DNA from 4 places in the Paenibacillus sp. FW507-14B1B genome. Region 2 is predicted to be linked to each of the others. Evidence: riboswitches for the same ligand, from Rfam matches in the RefSeq annotation. Region 2 holds a riboswitch; each other region holds the start of a gene.
The links. Region 2 has a riboswitch for cyclic di-AMP ahead of AC3WJJ_RS08715 (C40 family peptidase). Riboswitches for the same ligand answer to the same signal wherever they lie in the genome.
Positions count from the first base shown of each region.

Region 1: another riboswitch for cyclic di-AMP. It lies ahead of AC3WJJ_RS15375 (TrkH family potassium uptake protein); the one in region 2 lies ahead of AC3WJJ_RS08715 (C40 family peptidase).
Region 3: another riboswitch for cyclic di-AMP. It lies ahead of AC3WJJ_RS19805 (hypothetical protein); the one in region 2 lies ahead of AC3WJJ_RS08715 (C40 family peptidase).
Region 4: another riboswitch for cyclic di-AMP. It lies ahead of AC3WJJ_RS02745 (APC family permease); the one in region 2 lies ahead of AC3WJJ_RS08715 (C40 family peptidase).

Region 1 is NZ_JBYSWS010000002.1:1,451,003-1,457,014, forward strand. Features, by position in the region: gene AC3WJJ_RS15370 (potassium channel family protein) at 11-676, opposite strand; gene AC3WJJ_RS15375 (TrkH family potassium uptake protein) at 693-2,036, opposite strand; cyclic di-AMP (ydaO/yuaA leader) riboswitch at 2,099-2,241, opposite strand; gene AC3WJJ_RS15380 (CPBP family intramembrane glutamic endopeptidase) at 2,562-4,223, shown strand; gene uvrC (excinuclease ABC subunit UvrC) at 4,335-6,012, opposite strand, start outside.
Region 2 is NZ_JBYSWS010000002.1:135,072-141,083, reverse strand. Features, by position in the region: gene AC3WJJ_RS08740 (SDR family oxidoreductase) at 1-198, opposite strand, end outside; gene AC3WJJ_RS08735 (ferredoxin family protein) at 455-691, shown strand; gene AC3WJJ_RS08730 (Mrp/NBP35 family ATP-binding protein) at 780-1,850, opposite strand; gene AC3WJJ_RS08725 (four-helix bundle copper-binding protein) at 2,068-2,397, shown strand; partial or broken gene AC3WJJ_RS08720 (transposase) at 2,497-2,859, opposite strand; cyclic di-AMP (ydaO/yuaA leader) riboswitch at 3,543-3,675, shown strand; gene AC3WJJ_RS08715 (C40 family peptidase) at 3,679-4,152, shown strand; gene AC3WJJ_RS08710 (phosphotransferase family protein) at 4,240-5,187, shown strand; gene AC3WJJ_RS08705 (2Fe-2S iron-sulfur cluster-binding protein) at 5,222-5,611, shown strand; gene AC3WJJ_RS08700 (VOC family protein) at 5,707-6,012, shown strand, end outside.
Region 3 is NZ_JBYSWS010000004.1:233,076-239,087, reverse strand. Features, by position in the region: gene AC3WJJ_RS19820 (MFS transporter) at 15-1,193, shown strand; gene AC3WJJ_RS19815 (TrmB family transcriptional regulator) at 1,287-2,051, opposite strand; gene AC3WJJ_RS19810 (hypothetical protein) at 2,153-2,602, opposite strand; cyclic di-AMP (ydaO/yuaA leader) riboswitch at 2,983-3,192, shown strand; cyclic di-AMP (ydaO/yuaA leader) riboswitch at 3,310-3,476, shown strand; gene AC3WJJ_RS19805 (hypothetical protein) at 3,602-4,012, shown strand; gene AC3WJJ_RS19800 (potassium-transporting ATPase subunit F) at 4,163-4,240, shown strand; gene kdpA (potassium-transporting ATPase subunit KdpA) at 4,271-5,950, shown strand; gene kdpB (potassium-transporting ATPase subunit KdpB) at 5,972-6,012, shown strand, end outside.
Region 4 is NZ_JBYSWS010000001.1:627,619-633,630, forward strand. Features, by position in the region: gene AC3WJJ_RS02745 (APC family permease) at 1-1,466, opposite strand, end outside; cyclic di-AMP (ydaO/yuaA leader) riboswitch at 1,602-1,759, opposite strand; gene AC3WJJ_RS02750 (DUF4179 domain-containing protein) at 2,092-3,240, opposite strand; gene AC3WJJ_RS02755 (sigma-70 family RNA polymerase sigma factor) at 3,233-3,784, opposite strand; gene AC3WJJ_RS02760 (copper amine oxidase N-terminal domain-containing protein) at 3,936-4,784, shown strand; gene AC3WJJ_RS02765 (NAD(P)H-dependent flavin oxidoreductase) at 4,878-5,837, opposite strand; gene AC3WJJ_RS02770 (energy-coupling factor transporter transmembrane component T family protein) at 5,864-6,012, opposite strand, start outside.

The sequences.
Region 1 (6,012 bases), 1.3 Mb from region 2:
TAATTACATATTACATATTTACAACTTCACCTTCAAAACGATCAATGTTCTCCTTCGCTCCTATAACAACCATGATATCTCCAGCGCGCAGCACATCCATGGCAGTCGGAGCCACAATCACACCCGCACGTTGGTTCAGCGCAACTACGCTAATCCCATAACGAACACGCGTGTTTAACTCATTTAATGTTTTGCCGTCCATACATTCCGTTACCGTCATCTCTACAATTCGATATTCTTTAGAAAGCTCTATATAATCGAGAAGATTCGGTGTAACAAGTTGATGAGCGACACGAATCCCCATATCTCTTTCCGGGAAAATAACCCTGTCTACACCCAGCTTTTGTAGCGCCCGTCCGTGTAGCACAGAGATCGCCTTGGCTACAACCGTATTAACACCTAATTCCTTGAGAAGAATTGCTGCAAGAATACTCGTTTGAATTTCATCTCCTATAGCCACGATGCCACAGTCAAAATTACGAATACCAAGCGATTTAAGTACTTCTTCGTCTGTCGCATCAGCGACCACAGTATGGGTGAGGAGCTCACTCATATCTTCGACCACTTCTTCATCTTGGTCGATCCCGAGAACCTCATATCCTAATTCCATCAATTCAAGCGCAAGGCTTGAACCGAATCTCCCCAGCCCTATCACTGCAAACTGCTTTGGTTTCATTTCTTAGCCAATCTCCTTATCCAATAATCATTTTACCTTCGGGATGACGATACAACTCTTTACCTTTCTTGGGTCCTAATGCATAAGCAAGTGTTAATGGACCGAGACGACCAGCAAACATCGTTACACAGATAAGTAACTTACCGAAGAGCGACAACTCAGGAGTTAATCCCATGGACAGCCCTACCGTACCAAATGCTGACGTAGCTTCAAAGAGTATAGTGAGGAAGCTGCTATCCTCTGTCGTTGATAGAATCATCGACACTGTAATAACCAGCAGCAGTGCAAGCAGCGTAATCGTTAACGCTTTAAGAATTCGCTCCTGAACCAAACGGTATCTGAACAACACAATATCGTCTCGGCCTCGCATCATGGCAATAACAGCGGCAATCATCATTGTGAATGTTGTCGTTTTGATACCACCACCCGTAGAGCCTGGAGAAGCTCCGATAAACATCAGTATAACCATGAAAAATTGAGTAGCCTGACGTAGCTCAGTTATATCTAGTGTATTGGCTCCCGCTGTTCTCGGCGTAACTGACTGGAAGAAGGAGCCTAGAATTTTCCCGCCCCAATTCAGCGAGCCCAGTGTCTCTGGATTTGTAAATTCAAAGATAAAAATAACCACAGCACCTATGAGAATCAGCGCCCCTGTCATGGACAACACCACTTTAGAATGCAGTGAAAGCCTCCGACTCTTCCTATAATCAACCAGATCAGCCATGACGATGAATCCAATCCCTCCGGATACAATCAGGAACATCACCACAAAGTTAACAAGCGGATCATATACAAATCCAGTCAAGCTCTTAAAGTCGCCAAACAGATCAAACCCCGCATTATTAAACATGGTTACCGCATGGAAAACGCCGAAGTAAAGCGCCTTACCAAACGGCATATCAAAAGCCCAGCGGATGGTTAGCAGTATCGCTCCGCACGCTTCAATCACTAAGGAGTACAGTAGAACCCTGCGGATCAAACGCACGATTCCTTCCATTGAAGATTGATTCATCGCTTCCTGAAGAACTAGACGGTCTTTCAAGGAAATGCGTCGCTTCAATACAAGCGCGAACAGTGTGGCCATGGTCATGAAACCCAGACCACCGATCTGTATCATTATCATGATGACAACCTGTCCGAAGGAACTGAAGAATGTCCCTGTATCCACCACGACAAGACCTGTTACACAGGTAGCAGATGTCGCCGTGAACAAAGCATCCATAAAGTTCAGCGGTTCCCCTGTCGTATTGGAAATCGGGAGCATGAGAAGCATCGTCCCAATCAGGATAATGGCCCCAAATCCCATGACGAGAATTTGCGGCGGCGACAAGCGAAGCCATTTAATTTTGGAAGTCAACATGTTCACCTCTTTAAAAAAATCAAAGAAAAAAAGACACTGGAAATCCAATGCCTTACGCGTTTGGGTTCCTGTGCTACAGCCTACGAGGTTAGCTGACGGATTCGGGCATAACACAGGTCGCCCTATTCACTACCTTTCGGAAGCGAAATTCACCCCACTTAAATGGTTCCCCCATTTTCATTACGAAATTCGGCTGATCTATTCAATTAACGTTATCCAATATTATGATTCATGAACATGTTCAATAGCATGTAGTGATTATAACGCAATCCTTTAAGGATACCAAAGCCGTTTTAGACTTAAATTAACTTAAAAATGAACCGAATTGGGCATATTCTAGAGTAGTAGCACATGGTTATCTACGCTTTTCGAAATCTTTCCTTCATTTTCATCGAATTTTTCATAAATTTGAATGGGATAAGCCGTTTGTGTCTTTCATATCTATGTTATATTGACTTTATGTCTTCATGAGAACAGCTAGCTTAATCTAATTGATAACTCGCTAATGCCAAAAGGAGGAATGACATGAATAAAGCAGGACACCCTCTTCATCTTAAATCTGACAAACAACCATTGGTACTACTTGGAATTATCGGTCTCATTCTATTTCTCATCTTTCAGGTCTTTCCATCCACAGCCTCTATTACATCCGAGGTCAAAACACCCGAAATGATCACCAAGGAAGCAGCCATCAGTGCTGCTGAACGATTCGCACAAGAACATCTGCAGTATAGTAGGACTTCCACTGAGAAACCTCTCGTTACATATCAATCCAGATCTGATGTTTATGGATATCTATCTAAAGAGAATTTGCTCCGCGAGTACAATAAAAAGTTTGAGAGCAAATACCCCTATGATGTCTATCGAGTTCGGTTAGTGCAAGCTGATGGAGCAGCCCTAAACGTAGACGTCCATATGCAGAATGCTAGTGTAGCAGGGTTTTCTTATGATCTGCCTGACTCTAGTTATGAAGGTGCCCTCCTACAAAAAGGTGACGTCCGCAATCAGATGCTTCGTTTAATCGAAGGAGAGATGTCACTGGCTGAAAAGATGTCACTAGCCGAGCCTTGGCTAGAGAGAGAGGGATATAGTGTATCCAACCTGAAACAGATCACCAAAGAAGGCGATCCTGGACTGATATATCAAGACCCCGAAGCTAAGATTGGGAGTTCACAGCTTCAGCTGAAATTCTCCTTCGAGGATAATCAACTTCGTTCCTATGAACCTGTATTTTCGGTTCCGAAGGACCACACAGCCTATGTAGAGAAACAGACACTAAACGCAACGCTGCTCACTCTGCTGGGATATGGTTTATTCACGCTAATCTTGGGGATCTTAGCCATTGTATACAGTGTAAAAACGAAAGCTCACACATCATTTAAACGTGGTATCTTTCTTGCCGTGTTACTGTTTGTTATTCAGATGCTGAATACCTACAACCTAATTCCCGTCTTCCAAGCGGAAGGTATGTCAGATGCCGGTATCATGGGTATGATGATTTTTTATGCCGTATATTCTCTTGTATTCTCAGCACTCTTGTACTTCTCTCTTGTTGGAGGAAGCGGACTATGGCGTAAGGAAGATGGACTGAATCCTTGGCCACGTGCAGGCGAAGCCGGGTATGGTTCTTACGTGCTAGAGAGCATGAAACTAGGATATATATGGGCATGTATTTTGCTCGGAGCTCAGTCTTTGATCTTTATCGGATTGAATTTCACACTCCACACCTGGTCTACAACAGATGCCTCACAATCACCTTATAACATGCTCTATCCATGGCTCTTTCCATTGATGGCGTGGCTGGCGGGAATATCCGAAGAGGCAGTATACCGTCTGTTCGGGATCAAAATGGTAAAAAAAATCGTACGGAACACATTTGTGGCAAGTCTGATTACTTCCACCATTTGGGCTCTCGGACATACTTTGTATCCGATTTATCCGGTCATTTCAAGACCGATTGAGCTCATTATCATCGGACTCATGTTCAGTTACATCTTCTTACGATATGGATACTTAACTTCGGTATTTGCCCATGTTGTGTTCAACAGTATTCTGATGGGCTTCAGCCTCATGATGATGAATGATCCATTCAACCTAGGAATGGGCATCTTCTACATCATTCTGCCGGCCATCGTTGGTTATGTAATCTATAAATTCAATAAATCAAGAGTACCTAAAACAATCTAACCAATTCCCTTCATTACTTTGGCAACAAAAAAACGGCTTCTCGTCCATCTTCTGGATGAAAGCCGTTTTTCTTATGTCATTACAATTAAGTTATAAGAAGAAGTCCTTTATTTACGACTCCTCATCACGCAGTGCCTTCAATATTTCCTTAGCCAGTTTATCGCCTATGGACAGAGGACGGAAATCATCAATGCCAGCTTCTTTTATCTTTTTGATCGATCCAAAATGCTTCAGTAGCATCTTTCGGCGTTTCTCTCCTATGCCTGGGATGGAATCCAGCTTCGAAGTCACCATCGATTTCCCGCGTTGTTCCCGGTGGAACGAGATCGCGAATCGGTGAACTTCATCTTGTATACGCTGAAGCAAGTAGAACTCTTGGCTGTCACGTGGCAGTGCTACCGGCTCCGGTGGGTCCCCAACCATCAGCTGTGCTGTCTTATGCTTCGCATCCTTCACAAGCCCGCAGACAGGTATAAACAAGCCTAGCTCATTCTCCAGAACATCAACAGCTGCAGAAATCTGACCTTTGCCTCCATCCACTACAATCAGATCAGGCATCGTTAGATTTTCCTTAAGCACCCGTTCATATCTACGGCGAATAACTTCTCGCATCGTTCCATAATCATCCGGACCTTGTACAGAACGTATCTTATATTTACGGTATTCTTTTCGTTCCGGCTTCCCGTTGATAAATACGACCATAGCAGAGACAGGATTCGTTCCTTGAATGTTCGAGTTATCGAATGCCTCAATTCGGTGTAGCGTATCGAGACCGATAACCTCTCCTAGATTAGCAGCAGCAATCGTTGTCCGTTCTTCATCACGCTCTATAAGTCTAAACTTCTCATCAAGCGATACCTTCGCATTTTGTGCAGCCATCCCAACCATTTGCCGCTTCAGCCCTCTTTGCGGTACATGAACCTTCACACCAATCCATTCCTGCAGAGCAGCAGCTCCACCAGCAGCGTCCACCGTTCCTGCTCCCTCACCAAGAAAGTCTTCGGAATGTTTGGAAGATTCCGCTTTAGGATTACCGTCCGATTCAGATACAGCAGGTTCCTTAGTCTCCGCAGAGGTCACTTCCTCGTTCTCCATAACGGGCGAAGATATTTCATCTTGGTCCATATCGTCAGACGAAGGGCCTGGCAGAAGAATTTCCTGAGGGAGAGCTGGGTTCTCACTGTAATACTGCGCTACAAAGGACATAAAATCACTGTACGCTTCCCCATAATACGGAAACACAGATGCATTTCGCTGGACCATTTTCCCTTGACGCATATACAGAATTTGAACACACATCCAGCCTTTATCTACAGCAAAACCAAACACATCTCGATCCTTCGTATCTGTCGTTGTAATCTTCTGTTTCTCCATAATGGCATCAATATGCATAATCTGATCTCGAAGCTCTTTTGCCCGCTCAAAATACAACTCTTCCGCCGCCTCCTGCATTTTACGCTGGAGCTCTTTTTTTACTTCTTCGTGTCCACCACTTAGAAATGAACTGATCTCTCGAGTAATCTCCTCATAAGCAGATTGAGGAACTTCTTTTACACAGGGCGCCATACACTGACCCATATGGTAGTAAAGGCAGACTTCCTTCGGCATTACACCGCATTTACGCAAAGGATACATGCGATCAAGCAGCTTCTTCGTCTGTTGTGCTGCATAGGCATTCGGATAGGGTCCGAAATATTTAGCTTTATCTTTAAGCACCCGCCGGGTCACTTCAAGCCGCGGGTGCGCTTCATTCGTAATTTTCAAATAGGGGTATGTCTTATCATCTTTC
Region 2 (6,012 bases):
GCTTCTATAATAGACGTCGTGTCCCAAGGGACTCATTTCTTCTGCTGCATTCTTCAGTACTTCTTCGCGGCGGCCACAGATCGCAAGTTTAGCTCCCAGCTCTAAAAACTTCTCACCCATAGCGCGGCCAAGTCCTGTGGCACCACCGGTAATTAATATAACTTTGTCTCTTAACAAGTCATTAGTAAAGGGTCCCATTTATCATTCACGCTCCCCAAGAGTTTTGTTAAATTCAAACATCTATATAATTCCAGCGTATAAGTACTGACGGAGGATTAGAATAGAAGATCTTTCCTAAAATGAATTGACAAAGTAATAAATGTTTCACATAATTATTATATCTTTTTGTTTAAAAAGTCCTTATGAGGATATTTCTTGTCCTACTTTTTCTAGTTTTGATGTATGATTAAATGAGGTAGCTTAGAGTAGATTAGCGAAAAGAGGGGATTAATCCATGTATGTTATTGGCTCAGCTTGTATAGATGAAAAAGCTGGTGAATGTGTCGACGTATGTCCAGTTGATTGCATTGAAGAAGGAGACGATCAATTCTACATTGACCCGGATATTTGTATTTCCTGTGGCGCTTGTGAAGCAGCTTGTCCCGTGACAGCAGTATTTTATATCGATGATTTGCCGGAAGAAGAGAAGCCTTATTACGAAAAGGCTGTGGAATACTATAAGAACAAATGAAGCTAATACTTAAATAAACACCCTTCCTCATAGGTGCAGAGTTACTTTCAGCTCACCTATAGGGAAGGGTGTTTTTAATTTACAATCATTATGAAAGCGTCTGAACAACATGAATAGCTATATCATCGTAGATTTGCTTCAGAAGATCAGGATTCGTGGATTGTTGTTCATCCGGGATGATCGGAACCTGAGCCAGCACGGAGGTATTTAGCTGTTCTGCTAACTTTGAACCGCCGCCTTTACCAAAGATATAATGTTTATTTCCTGACAGATCTTCATAGTAAGACATATTCTCAATAACCCCAATAATATGGTGATGGGTCTGGAGTGCCATCATTCCTGCACGTTCTGCAACAACTGTAGCTGTGGATTGCGGTGTCGTAACGATAATTTCAGAGCACTCTGGTAGCATCTGATGGATAGCTAGGGCAATATCACCGGTCCCAGGGGGAAGATCGATTAGCATATAATCCAGAGGACCCCACATTACATCGTTCAAAAAACTAGAGAGCATTCTTCCAAGCCGAGGGCCACGCCACAAGACAGGATCATTACCTTTGACAAAAAAACCTGTAGAGATCACTTGGATTCCATCTCGCTGCAGTGGTGTGGGACGACTATTCGTAGGTTCAGGTTTCTCATGAATCCCCATCATGTCAGGTATACTGAAGCCATAAATATCAGCATCAATAATGCCGACTCTTTTACCGACTTTATGCAAAGCTTTTGCGAGATTCAGAGTCACAGTAGATTTACCAACGCCGCCTTTGCCACTAGCAATGGCGATGAATTTCACCCCAGCTTTAACCATGGGGCTCACTGGAAAGGGATTCGGAGCTGCAGGTCTTGCTGCTGATTTTGTCTGTGATTGTTGCATCTCCAGTGCTCTAACGGATATGTGTTGTTTCTCCTCTTCGGATACTGTCTTTATTCTTATATGTATATTTGATACTCCTATGGTACGAAGCAGCTCTTCGATCTGCTGTTTCTGGGTTTCTGTTACGCCTTGTGTCTGATCTTGTTCGGTAGCGATCAGGGTCAGTGCAGCTTTGTCTTCCTTCAACATGACATCACGGATGTATCCAATCTGAATCAAAGGAAGTTTTAGATTGGGGTCGATGATGGTTGCCATTTTGCTCTCAAATATCTCTCTATTCATAAGTCACCTCTATACATGCTTCTTGAATGCCGATTTTCTTGTTCATTTCAGTTTAAAGAAGTTGAAACGACTAGTCAATGAAAGCTCGATTGTGATGTATTTTGTGAAAATTTTGTGAGTATATATCCATTCTACACAGAAACCACACAATTTCTGTTTAATAAGAGGTAGCCTCGTTTGCAAAAGGTGAAATTCGATTCTGAAGGGAGAACTACCTATGTCACATGAACAAATGCAGAAATGTATCGATGAATGTCTACGTTGTATGCAGGCTTGTAACCACTGTTATTCCGCTTGTCTGGAAGAAGAACATATGGAAATGATGAAGGAGTGTATCCGCCTAGATCGAGAGTGTGCAGATTTATGTGCCTTTGCAGCACATGCAATGTCTATTAATAGCTCTTATGTCAAACAAATCTGCGAGGCATGTGCAGAAATGTGTGAGAGATGCGGCAATGAATGCAAAAAGCATGATCATGAACACTGCCAGCGCTGCGCCGAGGCATGTTTCAGATGTGCTGATGCATGCCGAGCTATGGCAGCTTAAACGATATTAGTAGAGTTAATAGTAGATTCTTGTTTAAAGAAGCAGCTCACATGAGTGAAATATGGAGCAAAAAATAAAGACATGGTGGAGTCAGGGAGGTTATCCCAGCACCGCCATGTCTTTATTTTGGTCTATTGCCGCCTTCTTCAACAGTTTATGGGCGAGTGAAAGCCATCCGACCTCAAGGCTGACTTTCGACAGGCCTCGAAGCAGAAATCGTCTAAACCCTCGGTTGTTCTTGATTTGCCCAAATACACTTTCCGGTTCCATCATCCTTCAAACCGACAGTGCGTACCCTTTCTCACTTCTAAGTTTCTCACGAGCTTGTTGTTTGTACCGAAGGTATTCCATGCTTACCGTGATTTCACGATTCCCTTTAGCTTTGGTGCAAGCTTCTTTGAGTGGACAACCTTCACAGCTTTCTCCCCGGTAGTGTCGCTTTCGAATCTCATATCCGCTCTCTGTCGAGTACCTTGGCGATTTGACGAGAGGAATACAGTCGCTGGGTGTAGGCGTAAATGAGGATCTTGGTGAGTTAGCTATTTCGTCCTCCACCTGATAGGCATCCTGGAAGATTCGGTCATCTAAGCGATTGACCGCTTCATTGACTACACGAACAAGGTGATTGGACGGAATGTCGTCCTCTAAATCCATTGGCAGATAAAATTGATCAATGGTATATTGAATGTACAAATCCTTCTTACATGGTTGGTCGTACTTCCATTCTACTAGAGGGCGGTTTCCTTCTGTTATCTGTCTTTGAATGGTATGCACGAAGCAGCGGAGAGAACGAAACGATTCCGGACCAGCGGTAGCGGTCGCCTTTGCCCCCGAATTTCTTCCTTGCTAGAATAATTCCCGGAAATTTGGGGGCAACAGCGAGGGGAGGAACGTTTCGTACGCGGAGCATCTCACAACAACAAACGAGGCCATCACGCAAGATCCTAGATCTTTTGGGACAGCCCCTTTTTGATGTCTTAATTTGAAATAACATCTGGTATAGTCCAACCGTTTACGGATAGGTAAAAAATAGGGGAATGATAGTGAGAGAAGGAATAAGTAGAGGAAGAAATTACATTTTTGTCACTCATATCATTGACATATCTAGCCAAAATATATTACAGTATGATAGGGTTACAAAATATTAATGAATTTTGCCGAATTTCGTTTTTGAAAACGGGGGAACCGATCCGGGTGAATTATTCTTGCAATAGAGGGAATATAGGAGACCTTCAGCCGAACCCTTAGCTAACTCCGTAGGCACCGAAGGGAGAAAGTGTTTTGAAGAAAGTCATTATATCATTACTAGGGTCTGCACTTATTTTTTCTTCTGGCGCCTTCACAGCATACGCTGATATGCCAAAGCTTCAAAGTCAAGTAACACAGTTGGTTGGAACTCCGTATAAATGGGGTGGAACAACGGAAAGTGGATTTGACTGCTCAGGATTTATTCTGTACATAATGAATCAATATGATCTAGATTTGCCTCGTACATCCGCTGCACAAGCCAAAGCGGGGACTCATGTAGATCAAGAAGACCTTCGAATGGGAGATTTGGTATTCTTTAATACAAGTGGTCGTGGAGTTTCTCACGCAGGAATTTATGTCGGAAATGATCAATTTGCTCATGCATCAACAAGTAAGGGTGTAAGAATCAGTAAATTGTCTGAATCTTATTATAAGACTCGTTATGTAACTGCACGTCGAGTGATCAGTCAAGAGAATTATGTGCAGATGGTAGGAACTATTAATTAATAATGAATCAAAGCCCGCGATTAATATCGCGGGCTTTTTAAATATATGATCGTATTTCAAAGTGATGAACATGGAGGATTAATCGTTATGTCTTACTTATTTCGAAGAGAAATTAACAACTGGCATTCCTGGGGAGCTGTTTATCAGTCCATAGAAGATTTCAGGCTATTAATAGAAGAAATATTTGCAAGAGAACAACTGACTGGAGCAGAGCATATCTCTCATTTGAAGCCAGGAACTAATGCGGTGTTCAAAACAGGGGAATATGTCATTAAGATTTTTGCGCCATCAGAATCGGGTTTAGATACAGACTCAGATTACAGAGCTGAACAAACAGCAATGCAAAGAGCCATCCAGCAAGGGATTCATACGCCATCCATTGTTGCTGCGGGCACGTTAAAAGATAAGTATGCATTCAAATACCTCATTATGGATTATATTGAAGGGGAAAGTGCTGGCGATGTCTTCACTCAATTAACTCTCGAAAAAAAGAAACAGTTCATCAAAGAGCTGCAGCATAATTTATCGAAGTTAAATATTCGTCCTGATGAAGAGTTTAGTCGTGAATTCCTTATAGATAGAGCAGTACATAACGAGAGATGGCATATTGCAGCACCCGAAGTAAGCAAGCAAATTAAAGATTACCTAAGAGAGTATAAGATTCAAACTTATGTTCATGTGCATGGTGATCTAACAGGTGACAATGTACTGATCAACACGATTGGACAGCTCTATATTATTGATTTCGCTGATAGTACAATTGCACCGGTTGAATATGAGTTTCCTCCGATTATATTTGAATTATTGCAAAGTGATATCGAAGGTATTTTTGAGTTTATTAAGGGGCTGGGGATGAAGTATAATGAGTTTATTGATCGATTATTTGCAGGAACGCTGATGCATGATTTTGGTGCGAATTTTGTAAAAGCAATTTATGAGAAATATACAGGCAGAGAAATTACAGAACTGAATGATATTTTTGAAATCAAGAGATTGCTCCATAAGCATCTTCTGCCGAATTCCCTAATTACATAAGTTTAGTCTATCTGATTGAGGAGGGAAGTACAGCGTGTTTAAATTTTGGAAAGGTCGGGAGAAGAAAGAATCTGTTCTTGAAACTTCCGAGGCATCCACTCCTACTAGACAAGCAAGTACAGAAGAGAAGCTTGTCCTGTTACGAGGAAGGAACACCGAGCAGGATGTTGTTCCGGTTGTCGGTATGACGATTCTCGAACTTGCAGAACGGAATGAAGTTGATTGGAACTCTTTTTGTAAAAGAGGGACTTGTGCTCGCTGTCGTTGTCATATAAGTGAAGGAATGGAGTATATGTCCGCTGCGAATGAAGCCGAAGAGAATAGACTGGATCCTGAAGAGATCGATGATGGTTATCGTTTAGGATGCCAGACGAAATTCGAGAGAATAGGCGTTGTTTCTATTAAGCACGCACCATACTTCTAATCATATTTCATCATGATCGTACCCGGAGGCCTGTAATCAGGTTATCCGGTTTTTTTATCTTAAATACAATAACAGTTCAATTTGGAGGGAATATGATGAAGCGCTACGAGAGGGACACACACTTCTCTATATCGCAGAGCCCGATTCAAAACAAAATAGGTAGTGTCTTTGTACCGGTTCGAGACCTTGAGGAATCTCGACTGTGGTATTGCCAGCTCCTTGGGCTAAATGTAATGGAGTGTGAAATTTTGAATGGACATTTATGTCCTCTCCCTATGCAAGGAACCGGACTCATCTTAGACACAATGCCCATGTGGGGAGGCGAGGAACCGGGTGGAGCACCACATATTACAACGCCTGCATTCATGCTACTTACGAATGATTTGGAAGCAGCATTCGCC
Region 3 (6,012 bases), on a different contig from region 2:
AAGGATGTGTCAGTTTGAATTTTCGAGTATATATACTGGCCATAGCCGCGTTTGTTGTTGGCATGGTGGAACTGATTGTTGGAGGTATCCTCAATCTTATTGCGGATGATCTCCACATATCTATCAGTTCGGCAGGTCAGTTTATCACCATTTTTTCAGTTTCTTTCGCTTTATCAGGTCCAATCCTCATCAATTTGACTGCAAAAATGGAGCGGAAAAAGCTCTATTTGTATACAATGGCTGTCTTTATGGTCAGTAACCTGATCGTAGCGTTCACCTCAAGTTATGCAGCCATCATCGTAGCTCGTGCGTTATCTGCTATGAGCGGTTCCGTCATCGTTGTATTGTCCATATCAATGGCAGCTTCACTTGTGCCAGAATCGCATAAGGGACGAGCAATCGGAATTATTTATATGGGTATCAGTGGATCACTTGTGCTTGGCGTACCACTTGGGATCGTTATTGGTAATGCTTACGGCTGGCGTGCTCCATTCATAGCTATTGCACTGCTTAGCCTATTAGCCATGATTGGTATTGCCTTATTCACAAATCGTGTAGCTCCGAAGCCCGTCGTCCCTCTACGTGAACAGCTTGCTCTGTTGAAGAACAGCAAGATCATTAGTGCACAACTGATCGCATTCCTGATGCTGACCGGTCACCTGACCTTATATGGATACCTGCAGCCTTATGTGCAGTCTACATTTCACGTCAGCTCCAGTACGATGAGTGTCGTGTACTTCCTGTTCGGCATAGCTGCTGTAGTTGGTGGAGGAGCAGGTGGCTTTATAGCCGATCGATTCGGTACAAAACGCTCCATTCTCACCATTGTGGCCTGTTTCTCCATATCCATGTTTGTCGTCATGCTGACCGCACAAGTCTCATTCTGGGTGTTCCTGATCGCCATGATGCTATGGAGCGGACTCAGTTGGGCGCTTTCTCCAGCACAGCAAGCTTATCTGCTTCAGCTGGCTCCAGACAATGCAGAGACTCAGCTGAGCCTGAACTCTTCCATGTTCCACTTGGGGATTGCACTTGGTTCCATGATCGGTAGTGCAGTTATTGCCCAAAGCTCGGTTGCTAACAACCCTTGGGTAGGAGGTACGATTGCCGCTGTTGCCTTTGGCGTAGCTGCCTTCTCACTGACCCGCCATTCCACAAGCAAGAAAGAACAGACCGTCTCGGCTTCGTCATAGTATTCAAGTTAATAATGACAATGTTTGTTAGACTTTTCTGTCATACACATGAAAGCCCCCGGCCTATGCAGCCAGGGGCTTCTTCGTATATATCTAATATCGAAGACGGAGCAACAGAGACTTAATCTCCTCGTCCTTAAACATCTCTTCCGGATATTTACGGCTGAACGCCGTCAGCGCCATATCATGATAGAAAAACTCAGCAAATACCTTCACAAAGGGCTGTGCCTGCGTCCTAATTGCTTGCCAGCTCCCCTGCTCCACACCTGCGAACAGCAGCTGCTTCGTATCAATCACAAGAAGCATAAATCTCTCTAACTTATCGTGATCTGCAGTAGGGTTCAGAACATATAATTTCGACAAGTTAACATCAGGGTGATCACTCCCCGTCACCAGTGCCTCAACACGCACGCCCTCACGTTCTTTACGGTTCAGTAGATCCGTAATCTCACTAAATTCGTCGCTCCACATGGAGACGAGAACAGACTCCTGTGCTTCCTCAATCATCTGCTTGCAGAACGCTTGAATGGAGCTGTGCGACTTCAGACTCCACACCTGGTCATCCACAACCTGTTTACGGACACCTGCTGATCGAAGCTCCTTTATATCACTTTCAAACTCATGCGTCAGCTTGTCAATGACTGCCTCAACAGGCAGTGCTGTATAGGTTCGCTTTTTACCGGATACGGTGTCCATCACGATTCCCTTATCAACTAGACGATCAAGCACCTCATAAATCTTGGCCTTGGGAACACCAGAGAGCTTCACAATACTTGATGCATCCATCGCCTCACCGCTCGTTACCAGCGTTTCATATACTTTACTCTCGTACTGCGAGTACCCGAATTGTAGAAGCATAGCTCCTCCTTGTACACTCTTGTTACCCTCTATGTTACCGGAGCGCGGGCCGATTGACCAGTCCACTCATAACACCTAACCATATATATTTAATAAATGAATTAGAACCAAAAATACGCACGTGAACAATCCATCAGAAAAGAACGCTCCAATGGCAAGCTGCCTAACCGCTTCCGCTCATGGCTCTGTCGAAAATTCAAGGATAAATCCGTTAGAGCAGACTCCGCGAGTCTGCAACGAAGAGCTCCCCACTCTTGCCGCTCTACAATTCGCAGAGCTTCCTCCAGAGGTAATCCCTTCAAGTGCCTAAATACAGATGACCAGCGCACTAGATCCGCGAACTCTCTTGTCTCTGGCAGTGTATATTCTGCATAACCAGAAGCCGTACTGCAAGATATTTTGAACAAGCCGCAGTTCGGGCTACTTATACTCCTTGGTAAAAACCGCTCAGCATAGGCACAGTCAAAACGAAAGATTTCCATATACCGTATCGTTGTCTCTTGTAATGTAGGTTCCGTTAACGCTGGCAAAGGTTCGATTATTCTAGCCATGACGCGTGTCTCCTTTTCATCGGTTCGATTACAACTCTATTTGTAGATCATATGGATGAAGTTGGATGAATCATACGTTATGTCCCTTCTAAAGTAAATATCCATAACAGGTCTATATCTTCAAAAAATACACGAAAAGGTCAAATGAAAACGCGTACATCACACCCTGACATCGATTATCTATCTAATTGCACAGTATCTTGCGGCTTTACTTATTTTGAGAGATAAACAGAGAAATATAGAGCATCATGCAGTATAAATGAGATTTCATTTCACTTACCACCCTTTCTGGTTATAAAACAGCTCAAAACATGCTTCTCCCTCGATTTACATTCCAAATCGCCAGACGTATGATACGAAGCATGAATTGAACAATGAATTCACTTGAATCGCTGAATGCCCTTGTCATGCAAGGGATCGGGGGAACCAAATCAAGAGATGTGCAAGGTGGTGTGAGAGCCGCCTGAAGCATCTTTCAGGGGTGAATCCTGCTTCTAAATCCAATGAAATAATGGATTTCAGGTGCAGGTAGGGCGACTCTCACCGCCCGAATCCGTCAGCTAACCTCGTAAGCGTTAGAGCTTAAGCCATTTATGCCTTAATTCGCATAGATCCGCTTGCTTATAGGAGAGGATGATGAAGCTTGTGATCGGGTAATCTCGACCACAGAGGCCTCTAGCCCTCTGTGGTTTCTTTAGATGAACAAATGCTTTTATTCGCTGAGTCCTTGAATGGAAAAGGAACGGGGGAACCAAACGGGAGATATACATTTCTCTCTGGGGTGAATCTCATCGGCAGGATCACTGCCTATGGGTAGGGCGACTCTCACGCCCGAATCCGTCAGCTAACCTCGTAAGCGTTACTTAGAGAGAGGCAACGATTGTCGTGTGCAGGGCACGGTGTATTTCACTGTGCCATCCTAAAGCCACGGGAAGAGTGATCCTCCTTCCCTGTGGCTTTTTTGTTGTCTTCTCTTTCTAACCATTAGGAGGAGAAATCATGGAGGAATGGCAAGAAATGATATTAGTATCCGCACCAACCAAGGCTGGAGAGGAATTTATCCACCAGCTCATCTATCATAAAATCCCATTCGCAGCGATCGCGAATAACCGTGCAGAACGGGATCGTCTTGAGAGTATCGGGACGAAGAACATCGTCTTAATCGATACCACCGATGAACAAACCTGGATCATACCGGATTTTTCCGTGAGCAAAGTGTTTCTGTTCGAAAGCAGCCTGAATTTATGCTGCCGTTACTTGCGAATATGCCGCACATGGACATCAGATCCAATCTATGTCATCACCCATTCAAGCAATCCCAGATTAATTTATAAAGGACTTGGCGCAACCTTTGTGATTCATACCAATAACCATCATGTGTCCTTCTTAGTTTCATCACTCATCAGCTAACCTTGATCCATACTTCATTAAAAATGTTTTTGGAGGGATTTACATGCAGGATTTATACATGGTGCTCATTCTGGGAGGAACCTACACGCTATTCACCCTGTTTCTATCCTGGTGTGGACGCGTAGTCCATGAACCGGAGGCAGATAACGAATGATCATTATTATGTTATTGCTGATTTTTATCTTTTTATATTTGATTTACGCGCTGATTCACCCGGAACAATTCTAGGGGTGCTATCGAAGGAGGAAGCAATCAATCATGGGCATTATACAAATTGCCATCGTTATTCTAGTTCTGGTGCTGCTCGTTAAGCCACTCGGAACCTACGTATATCATGTATTTCGCGAAGAAGCCAGCAGGACGGATAAGTGGTTCTCATGGGTAGAGAAACCGATCTACCGATTAATCGGGCTTAAAGAACGTAAGGGCATGACTTGGAAAGTATATGCCCTTAGCTTTGTAATGACGAACATCGTACTCGTCGCCGTGGGTTATCTTATCCTACGATTGCAAAAGGCGCTTCCTTTCAATCCGAACGGGATTGAACATATGGAGCCAACACTGTCATTTAACACCATCATCAGCTTTATGACGAACACGAATCTACAGCACTATAGTGGTGAATCAGGACTGTCCTACTTCTCTCAGATGGCTGTCATCACGATGATGATGTTCACCTCCGCTGCAACGGGGCTATGTGTGGCGATCGCATTCATTCGGGCGATTACGAGTAAGGGAACGACCATTGGTAACTTCTTCGAGGATTTTGTTAAGGCACATACAAGAATATTTATCCCCTTAGCTTTTGCTGTGGCTCTGTTGCTCGTTGCTCTGCATGTTCCTCAAACCTTAAAACCTACGATTAACGTAACGACGCTTGAGGGTACCGAGCAGCAAATATCGGTGGGTCCCGTGGCGGCATTGGAGTCCATCAAACATCTGGGTACCAACGGCGGTGGATTTTTCGGTGTAAATTCTTCACATCCATTTGAGAATCCGAGTCCGCTGACAAATGTAATCGAAATCTTATCCATGTGGTGCATTGCGGCAGCTCTGCCGTACACGTTCGGCTTGTTCGCGAAGAACCGGAAGCAAGGTTGGGTTATTTTCTCCGTCATGATGGTTCTGTTCACCTTGTTTCTGTCGCTTGCCTATGTCTCGGAATCGAGCGGCAATCCTGCAATGAACCAGCTTGGAATCGATGCCTCACAAGGCAATATGGAAGGTAAAGAGGTCCGTTTTGGTGTTGCACAATCCGCTCTATTCACGACAGTCACCACAGCCGCCACCACCGGGTCCGTCAACAATATGCACGATACGCTGACCCCGCTCGGGAGCATTACACCGCTCTCGCTCATGATGCTGAATTCCGTGTTCGGTGGAAAAGGCGTAGGTCTGATGAACATGATGATGTACGCGATCTTGGCTGTATTCCTTGCGGGGCTCATGGTCGGACGTACACCCGAGTTTCTGGGGCGTAAGATTGAGGCAAGAGAAATGAAGCTGATTGCAATCGCCATTCTTGCTCATCCTTTTATTATTCTTGCGCCGACGGCGCTTGCGCTCATAACAGATGCCGGTCAGTCCGGTATTACAAATGGTGGGTTCCACGGCATTTCACAAGTGCTGTATGAATACACATCCTCGGCAGCCAATAACGGCTCAGGGTTTGAGGGTCTCGCAGATAACACACCATTCTGGAATATTTCAACTGGACTTGTCATGCTCTTCGGGCGTTATGTCTCCATGATTGCCCTTCTGGCCGTAGGAGGTTCTCTTCTACGCAAACAGTGGGTTCCCGAGACGCTTGGAACCTTCCGCACGGATAACCGGCTATTCGCCTTTATTCTCATTGCGGTAGTCCTGATCATCGGGGCACTGACATTCCTGCCTGTGATTGTGCTTGGCCCGATCGCCGAGCATTTAATGATCCGTTAAAAGAAAAGGTGGATTATTCTAATGAATAACAATCGAACAACTGTATTAACTGGAGATATGAT
Region 4 (6,012 bases), on a different contig from region 2:
GAATGCTCAACGACATGAGTTATTCCTGACACCGGCAGAATAACAACATTACCTTTGATTTCAACCGATGGTTCACAAGTTGAGATGCGCAGTTGTTCACCAACAGCATCATAATGCTTCTTAATTCGATAGAACACATACACGATGACCGGTAAGAATATAAAGAATGGCCATACCTGTGAAAACTTAGTCATGAAGAACATTAGGAATACCGTTAAACTGATCAATGCTCCTATTGTATTAATCAAGAGTTTTGGCACATATCCTGCCGGTTTCTCACGAATCCATTTCAACATCATCCCTGTCTGAGAAAGTGTGAATGGTATAAATACACCCACTGCGTATAAGGGAATGAGGTGCTCGGTTTGACCATGAAAAGCAATAATCAGCAGTATGGATAAGAAGCCGAGAATCATAATACCGTTCGAATATCCTAACCGATCTCCCCGTGCGGTAAACATTCTTGGAATAAATTTATCCTTAGCTAGATTAACTGCAAGAAGCGGAAATGCTGAATAGCCTGTGTTGGCAGCAAGAATAAGAATAAGTGCTGTAGTTCCCTGGATAAAGAAGTACATAAAATTACGTCCAAAAGTCTGCTTGGCTATTTGAGATACGACGGTCTCCTGCGCTGTTGGTGCTATCCCATAATAATAGGCAAGGAATACAATCCCTGAGAATAATACAGCTAACAGGATTCCCATGGCCATTAGTGTTCTTGCTGCATTTTTAGGTGCAGGATCTTTAAAGTTAGGAATTGCATTGGAAATCGCTTCAACGCCTGTGAGTGCCGAACTTCCTGAGGCGAATGCCTTTAAGAGTAAAAACAAACTAATTCCAGCAACTGGCGTACCGATCGGAGCATGTAAATCTGGAGAAACATGCCCCGTGAATATATTGTACATACCCACCACAATCAAAATAAATAATGCAAATACGAATAAATAGACAGGGTATGCTAACACCGTAGCAGATTCGGTTACTCCACGGAGATTTAGAATTGTGATCAGTATGACAAATGCAACAGCTATACTCACCGTATGTTCATGGAGTGCTGGAAATGCCGAAGTTAATGCATCTGTTCCTGCTGAGACGCTGACCGCTACAGTCAAAACATAATCCACGAGTAAAGAACCCCCGGCAACAAGTCCAGGGAGAACTCCTAGATTTTGCTTAGATACAACATACGCTCCACCACCGTGCGGATAAGCATAAATGATCTGACGATAAGAAAGTATCAAGGCCGTTAGTAGAACCAATACTCCGATCCCAATAGGTATTGAATACCAAAGAGCTGCTCCACTTATTGTAATGAGAACAAGTAGGATTTGTTCAGGACCATATGCCACGGATGATAAAGCATCCGAGGATAGGATGGCTAGTGCTTTTTTCTTGTTAAGTTTTTGTTCTCCTAACTCGTTCGATTTCAATGGTCGACCTATCAAAAGTCTTTTTAATGCTGCCATCGTTAGTTCACCGCCAGTGGATAAAATTATAGGAATGGATGTGTCTTACGGCGTCCCGTATCAGCATTTAGGCACATCAAAAAAGCCACAGGAAAGTTGGACTTTCCCGTGACTTGAAAAAACAAAGTTCACGACAAATCCTCTTTCATAACGCTTACGAGGTTAGCTGACGGATTCGGGATCGAAAGTATCCCTACACTTAGCAACTAGCCAAGTGATTCACCCCTGAGATGAGATTAGCCTCATCTTAATGGTTCCCCCGCTTCTGATTAAGAATTCAGCGATCTAGGACTATTCAATGTTGCTTCCAAACTGGAATCACATTCAAGATTATGAATGAATCTTACTCCCATCCCGTACTTACTGTAAAGATCCAAAGAGACACAAATCGGTTTAAAAATACCGGATATCATTTCATGATACCGATTACAAAGGCTCAACACCCTTATTATCGTGAATTATCTCGATTTCGCTCTTGTTATTAAAGAAAAAAAGAGAAGACGCATTTAGGTCTGCTCTTTTCTTTTATGAATGATCTGATTTTGAGCCAATAAGGCGACTTAATGTGGACTTAACACGAACGCTAGGTGCCTATTCTCCATATAGGATCAACTTTTCAGAACTCTCATTTTATTTTAAGCTCAATTACAGGCTCTTCATGTTCCTGTACTGTTGTTTTTGATCTGTTGAGTTCAGGAGATAACTTCAAAACGATTGATTGGGGCTCATCCAGCATATTGCTGCCAAATACATACTGCATCCCGTCCTCAGTTCCGCCTCCTGAGATACTAGGCGCTTTGTACATTTTCCCTTCAGCCGTTTCTGAGACAATTTCATGGTGATTAAGCATTTCGCTAATTGAAGTTCTAGTTTTAAAATTATTTGTTTTCCCAGGATTATATACGAATGTAGCTCTTGTCATCAGCGGAGAAACTTCAACCTTGGATAACAACACTTGATGATCGCCAAGCATAAACGATTGATCCGGTTTATATATCTCCGTCTTGGTTAAAGAAAATTTCGGGTCCAAGTCGAACTCTACCTTTATTCGCTCTGAATAGTTCATCTCTGAACGGATCGTGCCTGTCTTGGGATCAGAAAGCTTACCGGGATCAACGGAGGCAATTTGGAAATCGACTTCAATACGATTCGGTAAAGGCTTACTACGATCAAATTCTAACGTTGAACGCCCCTGCCAGCTCTGACCTTCCAAGCCACCAATTTTCGACGTATTCCCTAGATAACGACCTGTTTGTATGTCTGTCATGCGAACACTGTTCACATCATATATTTCCCGAGTCGAATCTGATGTAGCCGTATACAACAAGATTAACTTGTTCTCGTCTGCAGTAACGGCATCGATGGTAATCTGGTAAGGTCCTGATTTCGCCGACTTGTTGATCACCTGTATATAGTCATTTCGTATCGCAGACTCCAATGTACCTCCATCAATATCGTAGGCGGCCATACTCTTAAACTTATCCAGGGTACCCCAGTCCATCGTTCTTTCATTGACTACCTGTGCTGTTTGTGCTGGCTGCGGAGCGTGGGTGTCCATCAGCGGACTAAGTAACAATAAACCAATAGCCATGATGGTTGTGAGGGATATAGCCGCCATTTTCATCGTAAAAGATCGTGATTTCCGTCGTGTCCGTCCCATCGCAAACCCACGCTGAATGGCATATGTCGCATCCATAGGATGTAAGTGCTGCTTCTGTTCTTGTTGGATAACGTCTGCCTCAGTAAACATAGCTTGCTCTTCCTGACTAGTCATCTTGCCATTCCCCCCGATTTTTCATTAATTTCCTTAATTGCTCCAGCCCCTTATGCTGCCAGGTCTTTACCGTCCCCTCTGGCTTGCGGAGAATCGCAGCAATCTCTGATAATGTCATGTCATTGTAGTATTTTAGAAGCAGCACATGGCGATACTTGGGTTTCACCTCTTTCAGAAGAGACCATATCACAAGTCTGTCATGATTGAATCCTTCAAAAGCATGTTCACGAGTGGCTTTTTCCAACTCTTCATCAGGCAACAGTACTGCCCGTTTACGTCGTCTCTGTTCATCAATACAAACATAGATCAAGATACGAATGATCCAGGCTTTGAATGCCTTCTTATCTTTTAATGTTGAATGCTTAACCCATGCTCGGCAAGTCATCTCCTGCACGGCTTCGAGGGCATCATGCCGATTGCGCAAGTAACTATATGCAATACTAATCAGTGTATCTTGGTGTTCCATAATGGACTGGTAAAAATCGGTCTCCTCATCCGTTCCTGCCAGCACCACCTTTTTCATCTCGGCTTGGGAGCCCATCATGATCTCCTCTCCTTTTCCTTTCTCTATAAAACGTTCTGTAAATGAAGACGAGCAAACACGTAAAACAGTTTTTTTATTTGAATTTAATAACTCATGGGTGTAATGTACAACTAAGATATTGGATAAGTTTAGTAATCATAGGAGGGGTTATGTGTTTAAACGAGTTACTTTAAAGTTGGCTGCGATCGTTTTACTGTTCGTACCCGTACTTTCATCTCCGGTTTATGCGGCGAAACAAGATGCTAACATAGACCATGGGCTCATACTCAATAATCGTGTCTTCATTCCATTACGAGCTGTCTCTGAACAATTCAATATACCTGTGAAGTGGTATCAGAACGAAAAGACCATATCCTTACAAAAAGGTGATACTAAAATTCTACTAGCGACAAACGTTAATCGAGGAATTGTGCTTACTCCATCTGTCTCTGAAGATCTTGAATACGACCTTAAATATATTGAGACTGACTCTCCGGCTCAGATTATTGATGGCTCTACTTATGTCCCGCTTCGATTTATAAGTCAGTCACTAGGTGCAAATGTGACTTGGAATCAACAATCCAAAGAAGCCCATCTTACATTGGATGGCTTGCAAATTGTGGTCAACATCAAGCAACCAACCTATGAAACCGTCCAAAAAATTACAGGCACTCGACTGCAGCAACTATCTCAGAAATTGAATGAAGCAGCAGACCTATCGTTAATTAAAAATATAAATTCTCATTTCAAAGCATCTTTTACGGATTATTTCATTGATTCCATTATGAAGAATAACGAATTAAGATCGACGGATTTAAACCAAGAACCTCCAGTAACCACTGTTAATTATACAAGTAAGAATTCCGCTATCTGGATACAATCTACGGTACTCGGTCCCACTTTAACTGGTGATCAGGATTATGTAGAGGATCGAATCTGTAATTTGATCTATATCAATGGAGTATGGAAAGTGAATAGCGTTGATTTCAAGTTACGGCTAATCCCTTATTTGGTTCAATAGCGATACAAATCAATTAAAAAATAGACAGCTATCAGCTGTCTATTTTATTGACGAGGAAGATTTTTCTCTTGTATAACAATTCCTTATTCATGTTTAACTTCCCCACACTCTTCGAATACACTCAGCTTCCTTAACCATTCTGTTTATCAACTCAGATACGGTTGGGATATCATGTATCATGCCTGTGACTTGGCCTGCCCAACCAAAGCCTTCCTCCTTATTCCCTTCGCAAATCCACCGTTTGTTGGTTTCACCACTAATATAATCTTTTAGAGCTTCATATGTTGGTGAGACTTGCTCGATTTCAATTATTTTGTCAGCGTACTCATTTCGAAGTACTCTGGCAGGAGAATCGATTGAGCGTTTTATGACGACCGTATCCATTTCAGCACTCTCTATTAGCGCCTCTTTATAGGAATAAGAAGCATGAACACATTCCTGCGTTGCAATAAATCGCGTACCCATTACAATTCCCTCTGCACCAAGTGCGTGAGCAGCCATCCATCCTCGACCGTCTCCGATCCCTCCTGAAGCTAGAACAGGTATTGATACGGCATCAACAACCTGAGGAACGAGTACCATGGTTCCAACATCGTCACGCCCCAGATGTCCTCCACCCTCTTGTCCCACCACGATTACTGCAGATGCTCCTAATTGTTCAGCTTTTTGTGCCTGTCTCTTTGAAGAAACAAGCACCAGTGCACGTATATTAGTAGGTTCAAGTCTCTTTAAAATCTCGGTAGGATTTCCGCCGGTGATCGTTACTACAGGTAATTCCTCTTCAATCGCAACCTCAACTCGATCCATATAGGAAACACCATGCATGCCAATTGCAAAGTTCACACCAAAAGACTTGTCTGTCAATTGCCGTGCACGTTGAATTTCTTGACGAAGAGCCTCTTCATTCGGAAGACTCATAGCTGTGATCTGTCCAAGTCCCCCTGCATTCGAAACGGCAGCCGCCAGATCTGAATAACCTAAATAAGCCAATCCTCCTTGAATGATTGGATATTTAATATGCAATAATTCAGTAATACGAGTATTCCATTTCATGTTGTGCGCCTCCGCTATAAGATCTTTCAGATCCCACTTGAGTTTAATACGATTGGAATCAATGCAACTACTATGGCTATTCCACCAGCTCGATAATCTAGGTTCTGAAATTCCAATTGTTCAAAGCGAGTTCTTCCTTTGCCGTTACCATAAGCACGTGCATCAATAGCGTAGG